Regions from separate parts of the Micromonospora sp. CPCC 206061 genome, predicted to be linked through region 1. Evidence: riboswitches for the same ligand, from Rfam matches in the RefSeq annotation. Region 1 holds a riboswitch; the other holds the start of a gene.
What was found. A riboswitch is a leader RNA that binds a small molecule or an ion and turns the genes downstream of it on or off. The one in region 1 is predicted to bind cobalamin.
Positions count from the first base shown of each region.

Region 2: linked by a shared signal. The riboswitch ahead of V6V89_RS10630 (ribonucleoside-diphosphate reductase subunit alpha) and the one ahead of V6V89_RS15465 (cobaltochelatase subunit CobN) in region 1 are both predicted to bind cobalamin.

Region 1 is NZ_JBAKHX010000018.1:60,682-65,687, reverse strand. Features, by position in the region: gene V6V89_RS15465 (cobaltochelatase subunit CobN) at 1-2,178, opposite strand, end outside; cobalamin riboswitch at 2,215-2,352, opposite strand; gene V6V89_RS15460 (precorrin-3B synthase) at 2,362-3,453, shown strand; gene V6V89_RS15455 (precorrin-8X methylmutase) at 3,515-4,135, shown strand; gene V6V89_RS15450 (precorrin-2 C(20)-methyltransferase) at 4,135-5,006, shown strand, end outside.
Region 2 is NZ_JBAKHX010000010.1:58,674-63,679, reverse strand. Features, by position in the region: gene V6V89_RS10630 (ribonucleoside-diphosphate reductase subunit alpha) at 1-2,219, opposite strand, end outside; cobalamin riboswitch at 2,342-2,557, opposite strand; gene V6V89_RS10625 (response regulator transcription factor) at 2,630-2,824, opposite strand; gene V6V89_RS10620 (hypothetical protein) at 3,034-3,156, shown strand; gene V6V89_RS10615 (YcnI family copper-binding membrane protein) at 3,449-4,177, opposite strand; gene V6V89_RS10610 (DeoR/GlpR family DNA-binding transcription regulator) at 4,390-5,006, opposite strand, start outside.

The DNA of each region.
Region 1 (5,006 bases):
CACCGGGCCGCTGCCGGCGTGCTCCGGCGCCCAGCCGCGCGCCTCCATCTCGGTGACGAGCGCGTGTGCTTGCGCCTCGACCCGATCCACATCGGACCGCGGCGCGTGCTCGGCCAGACCCAGCGCCTCGCGTAAGCCAGGAAGGGACACCTGGCCGCCCCACATCTGCCGGGCACGCAGCATCGCCAGTACCAGGTTGACGCGTGCCTCACCTGCTGGCGCCTCGCCGAGCACGTGCAGCCCGTCGCGGATCTGCGCGTCCTTGACCTCGCACAGCCAGCCGTCGACGTGCAGCAGGAAGTCGTCGAACTCGGCGTCATGCGGGCGGTTGCCGATCCCGAGGTCATGGTCGAGCTTGGCCGCCTGGATCAGCGTCCAGATCTGCGCGCGGATCGCGGGCAGCTTCGCCGGGTCGAGCGCCGCGATGGTGGCGTGCTCGTCGAGCAACTGCTCCAGCTTGGCGATGTCTCCGTAGCTCTCGGCGCGGGCCATCGGCGGCACCAGGTGGTCGATGAGGGTCGCGTGGGCGCGGCGCTTGGCCTGGGTGCCCTCGCCGGGATCGTTGACCAGAAACGGGTAGACGAGCGGCAGGTCGCCGATGGCCGCGTCCGGCCCGCACGCCGCCGACATGCCGACCGTCTTGCCGGGCAGCCATTCGAGGTTGCCGTGCTTGCCGATGTGAACGACCGCGTCGGCCCCGAAGCCGGCCGCCAGCCAGCGGTATGCCGCCAGGTAGTGGTGACTGGGCGGCAGGTCGGGGTCGTGGTAGATGGCGACCGGGTTGGCGCCGAAACCGCGCGGCGGCTGCACCATCACGACGACATTGGCGGCGACGAGCGCGGCGAGCACGATGTCGTCGCCGTCCACGTACAACGAACCGGGCGGCGGCCCCCAGTGCTCCTCGACCCTCGTCCGAAGCGAGACCGGCAGCGTTTCGTAGTAAGCGATGTAGTCGCGGGCCGGGATGCGCACAGGGTTCGCGGCGAGCGCCTCCTCGGTGAGCCAATCCGGGTCCTGGCCACCGGCCGCGATGAGCGCGTGCATCAGGCTGTCGCCGTCGTCCGGCAGGTCGCCGATGGTGTATCCGCGCTCGCGCAGCGCCGCCAGCAGCCGCACCGTGCTGGCGGGCGTGTCGAGGCCGACGGCGTTGCCGATCCGGGCGTGCTTGGTGGGGTACGCGGACAGCATGAGCGCGATCCGCTTCCTGGCGGGCGGCACGTGCCGGAGCCGGGCGTGGGCCACCGCGATACCGGCGACTCGAGCGGCCCGCTCGGGATCGGCCACGTACACCGTGAGCCCGTCTTCGTCGATCTCCTTGAACGAAAACGGCACCGTGATGATGCGCCCGTCGAACTCGGGGATCGCCACCTGCGTAGCGGTGTCCAAAGGGGACATACCGTCGTCGTTGGCGGACCAGGTCTCGCGGCCGGAAGTGAGGCACAACCCTTGCAGGATCGGCACATCGAGCGCGGCCAGCGCGCCGACGTCCCAGGCCTCGTCGTCGCCGCCCGCGCCCGCCTCGGCCGGGCGGGTGCCGCCAGCCGCGAGCACGGTCACGACGAGCGCGTCCGCCTGACCCAGCGTGGCCAACAGCTCGGACTCCGGCGTTCGCAACGACGCGCAGAACACCGGCAGCGGCCGCGCTCCAGCGTCTTCGATGGCCGTACACAGCGCGTCGACGAACGCTGTGTTGCCCGCCACATGGTGCGCGCGGTAGTAGAGCACGGCCACCACCGGCGCATCACCATCGGCGAGCGGGCGCATGAGGCCCCACGTCGGCGTCGGCACGGGCGGTGCGAAGCCGTGACCGGTCAGCAGGACGGTGTCGGACAGGAAGCGGTGCAACTCGGCGAGGTTGGCCGGACCGCCGTGCGCAAGGTATGCGTGAGCTTCCGCGCACACGCCGCTCGGCACCGTCGACAGCCGCATCAGCTCGGCGTCTGGCGCCTGCTCGCCACCCAGCACGACGACCGGACGCGGACCGGCCAGCAGCGCGTCGAGCCCTTCCTCCCAGGCCCGCCGGCCGCCGAGAATACGCACCACGACCAAGGTGACGCCCTCGACCAGCGCGGGCAGGTCGTCGATCGTGACCCGGGCCGGGTTGGCGAGGCGGTAGTCAGCACGGCTGGCACGCGCGCTGAGCAGATCGGTGTCGGACGTCGACAGCAGCAGGAACACGCGGCACGGCTCCCCTCCGAGATCCTCGTCTCGGTCAGTAGGAACGCGGCGACGGGAGTGTCTGGCTTCCGAGAACCGTGGCTCTCGGTGACAGTGGCGGGACCGCACCGGACTCGCACCGGCTTCCTCCGCTTGTCGCCGCGGGTTGCGCCCGCCAGCTTAGCGGGTCGTATGCTCCGGCCCGTGGTCAGCCCTCTCACACCAAGCCGCGATCGCGCCGACGCGTGCCCCGGCGTGCTCCAGGTGCACGCCGCCGCCGACGGCGGCCTCGCGCGCGTGCGGATACCCGGCGGGTGGCTGACCGGCGCGCAGCTCGCCGCCGTCGCCGCCTGTGGCGGCCTGGAAGTCACCTCCCGAGGTAACCTCCAGGTCCGCGGCCTGGCGCCGGGCGCCGAGACGGCGCTCGCCGCGCGGCTGTCGGAGGTCGGCCTGTTGCCGTCGCACACCCATGAGCGGGTACGCAACATCGTGGCATCACCGCTCACCGGCCGTGACGGGCACGGGGTACTAGACGCGCGTCCGCTGACGACGGCGCTGGACCGGGCCCTGTGCGCGGATCCGGCGCTGGCCGAGCTTCCCGGGCGGTTCTTGTTCGCGCTCGACGACGGGCGCGGTGACGTCGCTGGACTCGGCGCCGACGTCGCGATTCACGGCGCCGCCGTGCTGCTCGCCGGCCGCGACAGCGGCCTGCGCGTGTCGCCAGCTGAGGCCGTGCCGGTGCTGCTGGCCGCCGCGCACGCGTTTCTCGCCGAACGGAGCGACGAGTGGCGACTGTCCGAACTGGACGACGGCCCGGCACGGGTGGCGCGGCGCCTCGGCGGATCGGTGGGTGCGTCGGTGAGCGTCGCCGGCCGCCCGCCGATCGGTGCCGTGCGCCAGGTCGACGGCCACGTCGCGATCGGCGCGGCCGTGCCGCTGGGTCGGCTCACACCGGATCACATCGCTGTCCTGTCCGGACAGTCGTCGGTGTGCGTCACGCCGTGGCGAGGAGTCGTCGTCGCCGACCTGCCGGACGCCGGGCTCTTGGAAAATCTGGCGGCGGTGGGGCTCGCGGTCGAGCGCGGCTCGCCGTGGGCCGGTGTGACCGCCTGCGCCGGGCGACCCGGGTGCGCCCGGTCGCTGGCCGACGTGCGTGCCGACGCGCTGGCCTTCCACGGTGGGCGGCCGGCGCCCTCGCTGCCAGTGCACTGGGCCGGCTGCGAACGCGCCTGCGGCCGCCCCACCGGAGCGCACGAGCTGATACTGGCCACAGAGGACGGATACGAAAGCCGATGACCCTGACAACTGGCGCCCGCCCCCGCTCCCTCGACTCCGGGCCGGCTGCGGGAGGCGGCGCATGACCGGCTACGTCAAGGATGGCGCGGAGATTTACCGTCGTTCGTTCGCCACCATCCGGGCCGAAGCCGACCTTTCGGCGCTACCGGAGGATGTGGCACGGGTCGCGGTCCGGATGATCCACGCGTGCGGGATGGTCGACCTGGTCAAGGATCTGGCCTGGTCACCCGGCGTGGTCGCGGCCGGCCGGGCCGCGCTGCGGGCCGGAGCGCCCATCCTGTGCGACGCCGCGATGGTCGCCGCCGGGGTGACCCGGCGGCGCCTGCCGGCGGACAACGAGGTGGTGTGCACGCTGAGCGACCCGCGCGTGCCCGACCTCGCCGTGCGGCTCGGCACCACGCGCAGCGCGGCGGCACTGGAGTTGTGGCGCGACCGCCTCGCCGGGTCGGTCGTGGCGGTGGGAAACGCGCCGACCGCACTGTTTCGGCTGCTGGAGTTGATGGCCGAAGGAGCCGGTCGCCCGGCGGCGGTGCTGGGCATACCAGTCGGGTTCATCGGGGCGGCGGAGTCCAAAGTGGCGCTGGCGACCAGCGACCTTTCGCACCTGGTGGTGCACGGGCGGCGGGGCGGCAGCGCGATGACGGCGGCGGCGATCAACGCCATCGCGAGCGAGGAGGAGTAGTGGCCGGTCGACTGTGGGGAGTGGGGCTCGGGCCCGGCGACCCGGAACTGGTGACGGTCAAGGCCGCGCGGCTCGTCGCGGACGCCGACGTGGTTGCCTACCACTGCGCGCGCCACGGCCGCAGCATCGCCCGTTCGGTGGCCGCGCCCTACCTGCGGGCTGGCCAGATCGAAGAGGCGCTGGTGTACCCGGTCACCACCGAGACGACCGACCACCCCGGTGGATACCGCGGCGCGATCGAGGAGTTCTACGCCGACTGCGCCGAGCGGCTGGCCGCCCACCTCGACGCCGGCCGGGACGTGGTGGTGCTGTGCGAGGGCGACCCGTTCTTCTACGGTTCGTACCAGCACATGCACAAGCGGCTCGCGCACCGGTACGAGACCGAGGTGGTGCCCGGCGTCACGTCGATGAGCGCCGCGTCGGCGGCACTGGGTCGGCCACTCGTCGAGCGCGACGAGGTGCTGACCGTGCTGCCCGGCACGCTCCCGCCGGAGGTGCTCGCGGAGCGGCTCGCCGGCACCGACTCGGCCGCGATCCTCAAGCTGGGGCGCACGTTTCCGGCCGTACGGGACGCGCTCGACAAGTCTGGACGGCTCGACGAGGCGTGGTACGTCGAGCGTGCCAGCACCGACCGGGAACGGGTCGCACCGCTGTCCGAAGTGGATCCTTCGTCGGTGCCGTACTTCTCGGTCGCCGTGCTGCCCAGCCGGGTGGCGGCGGCGCCGGTCGCTGTCCCGGCTCCCGCCCGATCGCGCGATCGCGGTGAGGTGGTCGTCGTCGGTCTCGGGCCAGCCGGGCGGGAGTGGCTGACACCTGAGGCCCAGGCCGCCCTCGCCGAGGCGGACGATCTGGTCGGCTACGGCCCGTACCT
Region 2 (5,006 bases), on a different contig from region 1:
CGGGTCGCCGGTCGCGACCGCAGGTAATAGGTCGTCTTCAGTCCGGCTTTCCAGGCGTACAGGTACATCGATGAGAGCTTGCCGATGGTGGGCGCGCTCAGGAACAGGTTCAGCGACTGCGACTGGTCGATGTACGGCGCGCGGGCGGCGGCCAGGTCGATCAGGGAGCGCTGCGGCAGTTCCCAGGCGGTGCGGAACAGCTCGCGAACGTCGGCGGGCAGGTCCGCGATGCCTTGCACGGACCCCTCGGCCCGCTTGATCTGCTCGCGGATCGGCGCCGTCCACAGCCCGCGCGCCTTCAGCTCGCGTACCAGATAGGTGTTGATCTGAAGGAACTCGCCCGACATGGTCTCGCGCTTGAACAGGTTGGACACCTGCGGCTCGATGCACTCGTAGCAGCCGGCGATGGAGGCGATCGTGGCCGTCGGCGCGATCGCGACCACCAGCGAGTTGCGCAGGCCGGTCGCCGCGATCTTCGATCGCAGCGCCGCCCACCGATCGGTCTGCGACGGTTCGACGCCCCACAGGTCCGGGTGCAGCTCACCCTGGGCGGCGCGGGTTTCCGGGTACGCCGGATGCGTGCCGAACCGCTCGGCCAACTCGGCGGACGTCTCCAGCGCGGACAGGAAGATCTCCTCCTGTACCCGGGTGGACAGCTCCCGGGCGGCGTCCGCGTCGAACGGTAACCGGAGCGTGAAGAACGCGTCCTGCAGGCCCATCAGCCCGAGGCCAACCGGCCGCCACCGCGGGTTCGACGCCGCCGCCTGCGCGGACGGGTAGAAGTTGATGTCGATGACCCGGTCCAGGAAGAGGACCGCGGTGCGCACCGTCGCACGCAGCTTCTTCCAGTCGACTCCGTCGGCGGTGACGTGCGCGCCCAGGTTGATCGAGCCCAGGTTGCACACCGCCGTCTCGTCGTCGCCGTTGACCTCGAGGATCTCGGTGCACAGGTTCGACAGGTGGATGGTGTTGCCCGGGGCGCCGGTCTGGTTGGACAGCCGGTTCGACGCGTCCTTGAACGTCATCCACCCGTTGCCGGTCTGCGCCAGGGTGCGCATCATCCGCCCGTACAGGTCACGGGCCTTGACCGTCTTGACCGCCTTCTTCTCGGCCGCGCGGTAGGCCTCCTCGAACTCCTCGCCGTACAGGTCGGGCAGCTCCGGCGCGTCGCTCGGGTCGATCAGGGACCAGTCGGCGTCGGCCTCGACGCGGCGCATGAACTCGTCCGGGATCCAGTTGGCCAGGTTCAGGTTGTGCGTGCGGCGGGCGTCCTCGCCGGTGTTGTCGCGCAGTTCGAGGAACTCCTCGATGTCCGGGTGCCAGGGTTCGAGATAGACGCAGGCGGCGCCCTTGCGCCGGCCTCCCTGGTTGACCGCGGCCACGCCGGCGTCGAGGGTCTTGAGGAACGGCACGATGCCGTTGGACTTGCCGTTCGTGCCGCGGATCAGCGCGCCCCGGCCGCGGACGCGGGACCAGGAGATGCCGATGCCGCCGGAGAACTTCGACAGCTTCGCGACCTGGTGATAGCGCTCGTAGATCGAGTCGAGCTCGTCGCGCGGCGAGTCGACCAGGAAGCAGGACGACATCTGGGTGTGCCGGGTGCCCGAATTGAACAGCGTCGGCGAGCTGGGCAGGTAGGCCAGGCTGGACATCAGCCGGTAGAAGCCGATCGCCTCGGCCGGCGTCTCGGACAGGCCGCAGGCCACGCGCAGCAACCAGTACTGCGGCGTCTCCACCACCAGCCGGGACCGCGGATGGCGCAGCAGGTACCGGTCGGCGACCGTGCGCAGCCCGAAGTACTCGAACCGCAGGTCCGCGTCGGGATCGACGGCGTCGTCGAGCTTGCGCGCGTTGCGGGCCACGAACTCGGCGGTCTCGTCGCCGATCAGCCCCTGCTGGTGCGCGTGGCGGATCGACTGGCTGAAGCTCGCCACCCCCTGGCCGCGGACCTCCTTGTCCACGAACGCGGCCAGCAGCCGCGCCGCCAGCTTCGAGTACTGCGGCTCCTCACCGATCAGCTCGGCCGCCGTCTGGATCGACAGCCGGTCCAGTTCGGCCGTGGTGGCCCCGTCGTACAGCCCGCTGATGGTCTTGGTCGCGACCCGCAGCGGGTCAACCTCGGCCAGGTCGTCCACCCACCGCTCGACCGCTCTAACGATCTTGTTGACGTCTACCGGTTCGCTGTCGCCGTTGCGCTTGCGGACCCGCATGACTGTCATGTCCCCCTACCCTCCGCTTCTGCCGAGGTCGCCGGTGCGCAGGGGGACGCCCCACCGGCCCGTGGCGCGGACCGGCTGATGGCGTCGGCCGTCCCGCGCGGCCTTCGACCACCGCACGCCCGGTGGCGTGCGGTGCGCTGGCAGGTCTTCGGACTCGCGGGCATGACCACGGATGGTCATCTACTGGCCGTCGCTTCCCAGGCCGGCAAAGGCCCAGTGCTTGGTTGACGGCGGTCGTTCCCACTCACCGCTGCGGGGCAGTCCCGGACTCACACCGGGGTTCCCTCTTGCCTCGACCGTCCTGGCGGGACGGTCGAACCAGCTGCAGGCAACACCATATATGGGTGTCAGCTCAAAATCACAACACCAGATGGTGTGTCGGGTGTGTCGCTCGGCTCGGGAGCGCGCCGTCAGGCGGTTTCGACGACCCGGTTCTCCCAGGCCCAGGCGGCGATCTCGACGCGGTTGCGCAGACCGAGCTTCGTCTGGATGGTCGACACGTGGCTTTTGACCGTACTCAGGGAGATGAACAGTTCGGCGCCGATCTCCAGGTTGGTGCGGCCGCGTGCGATCTCCCGGACGACCTCCATTTCGCGGTCCGACAGCGACGGTAGCGTCCTGTCGGGTTCTCGTCCGGGCCTGGTCAGGTGGCGTAGTAGCCGTACGGTGATCGACGGGGCTCCTGACAGCTGACGGCCGGCGACTCTCCGACGCCGCCTTCAACCAGTGCCTCGACAACGCCCCGAAGACCGGCGCCACCGGCAGGTTCGGTGACACCGCGGTATGCCTCGGCGAACTCGGCCTCCACATCGACGTGGAACACCAGCCCAACCAGCGATTCTGGCCGTTCCAATGGATCGAACTGGGGCTGTATCTCGGGCTTGGCGCACTGCTCGCGGCGGTCGGTCTGTGGCGCATCCAGCGCCGGGTCAGCTAGGGCGACTGCTTTTGTGGTCGAGCGGCGACGAGACGCGGGCGCGTCGCACCGGCTGAAGATCCGTTTTCTCCCGGCGAGCGGCGGGTACAGGCAGGCGCATGAGTAGCAAACGGCATCCAGTCGATCGCGACACCGCCACCGATCAGCGCCGGTCCGGTGCCGACGGGGACGAGGGCCGCGACGAACAGCGCGCCCGAACGGCGGCGCCGGACACCGACGCCGCCGCGCCCTTCAGCGGAAACGAGGACAGGAACCGTGATCGACGGGACGAACCCGGCGACAGGTAACGCCGTCAGCTGGCCTGGGTGCCCGACCGCCGCCAGGCCAGCATCCCGAACGCCAGGCCAGCGAGGCCCGTGATCAGACCGGCTACGCCGGCCGCGGCGTACCAGCCGGAGGCGCCGTCGTCCGAGCTCGTGTCGGCCAGGTCGGCGTTCGCGTTCACGACCGCCGCGCCGGTACCGGCCGGCTGCGCGGCTGCCTTGGTCAGCTTGAGGATCGGCGCGGGGTGCTCCGGCTCCTCCTGCCCCGCCTGGGGCTCCTCGATCCAGCGCACGACCTCGCCGTTGGAGTACGTCTGGAGGGCCTTGAAGGTGATCCGGTCCACTTCGGGCAGCGGGCCGGCGGAGACCTCGAACTCCTGGAACTGACCCGGCTTGACCTCATTGCCAGGGGCCGCCGTCCAAGTGATCTTCGAGACCGCCTCGGTGACCTCGCTGTCGTGGACCTTCAACGGCGTCGCTAGCTTCGTGCGCTCGACCGTGGCGGTCCAGCCGGGTGTCGGCCGGGTCGAGACCGAGGCGATCGCCGTCTGCGTCGGGATCGTCACCTCGACCTTCACCGTCGAGGCGTTGTCGCGCTCGTTCGGCACCCGAAACGCCAGCTTCGCGTAGCCGCCCTGCGTCGCCTCCCGCGGGTTCACCGTCACGTGCGCGGACGCCGGGCCCACGCCAATGCCCAGGCCCGCCACGGCACCGGCCAGCACCGCGACCCCGAGCCCGGCTGCCATCCGTACGCGCATCTGCACTCCTTCACCAACCGCCGGGCTCGCCCGGCGAGAATCCATGGACCGTCCGAGAGGTAGTCGTGGATCATGTCCGGTTGGTTCCCGCGGGATCGGCGTCGACGCCGGACCGCCCGGCACGGCGGCGGCCATCACCATCGAACCGCCGACACCGAGTGCGGTCTGGGCGCCGATCAGCAGGCCCGGCGTCGGCGCGAACGCCGGCCCGGTTAGGCCGTCTCCGGTGTCACCAGCTCGACCTCGTTTTCCATGAGGGCGTCCAGGAGGTCGGGCGGTGGGGTGGAGTCGGTGACGAGGTAGTCGGCGCCGCCGAGCTCGGATACCTGGGCGAAGAGCCGGCGGCCGAACTTCGACGAGTCGGCCAGGATCGCCACACGCGCCGCCCGAGAGATCATTTCCCGCATCATCGCGGCCTCGGCGAGGTTGCTCGTCGTGTATCCGGCGACGGCCGAGACGGCGCCGACCCCGATCAGCGCCAGGTCGCAGCTGATGTCGAGCTCGCTGCCGCCGGCGGTGCGGAAGCTGACGGGCCCGGCGGTCGCGAGCGTGAGCGTGCGGACGGCGCCGCCGAAGACGTACACGTCGCGGATGGCGGCCGGTGACAGCGCCGGGGGTACGAGCAGGCTGTTCGTCGCGACGGTGAGGTCGCGGTGGTTGCGCAGGCTCTTGGCGACGGCGAGCGTGGTGGTCCCGCCGTTGAGCATGATGACGGACCCGTTCTCCACCAGGGACGCCGCGAGTACCGCGATCTTCTCCTTCTCGCGCTTCTCCATGTTGAGCCGCGCGTCGACGGTCCGGTCGACCCGGGAGAATGTCGACTGGCTGA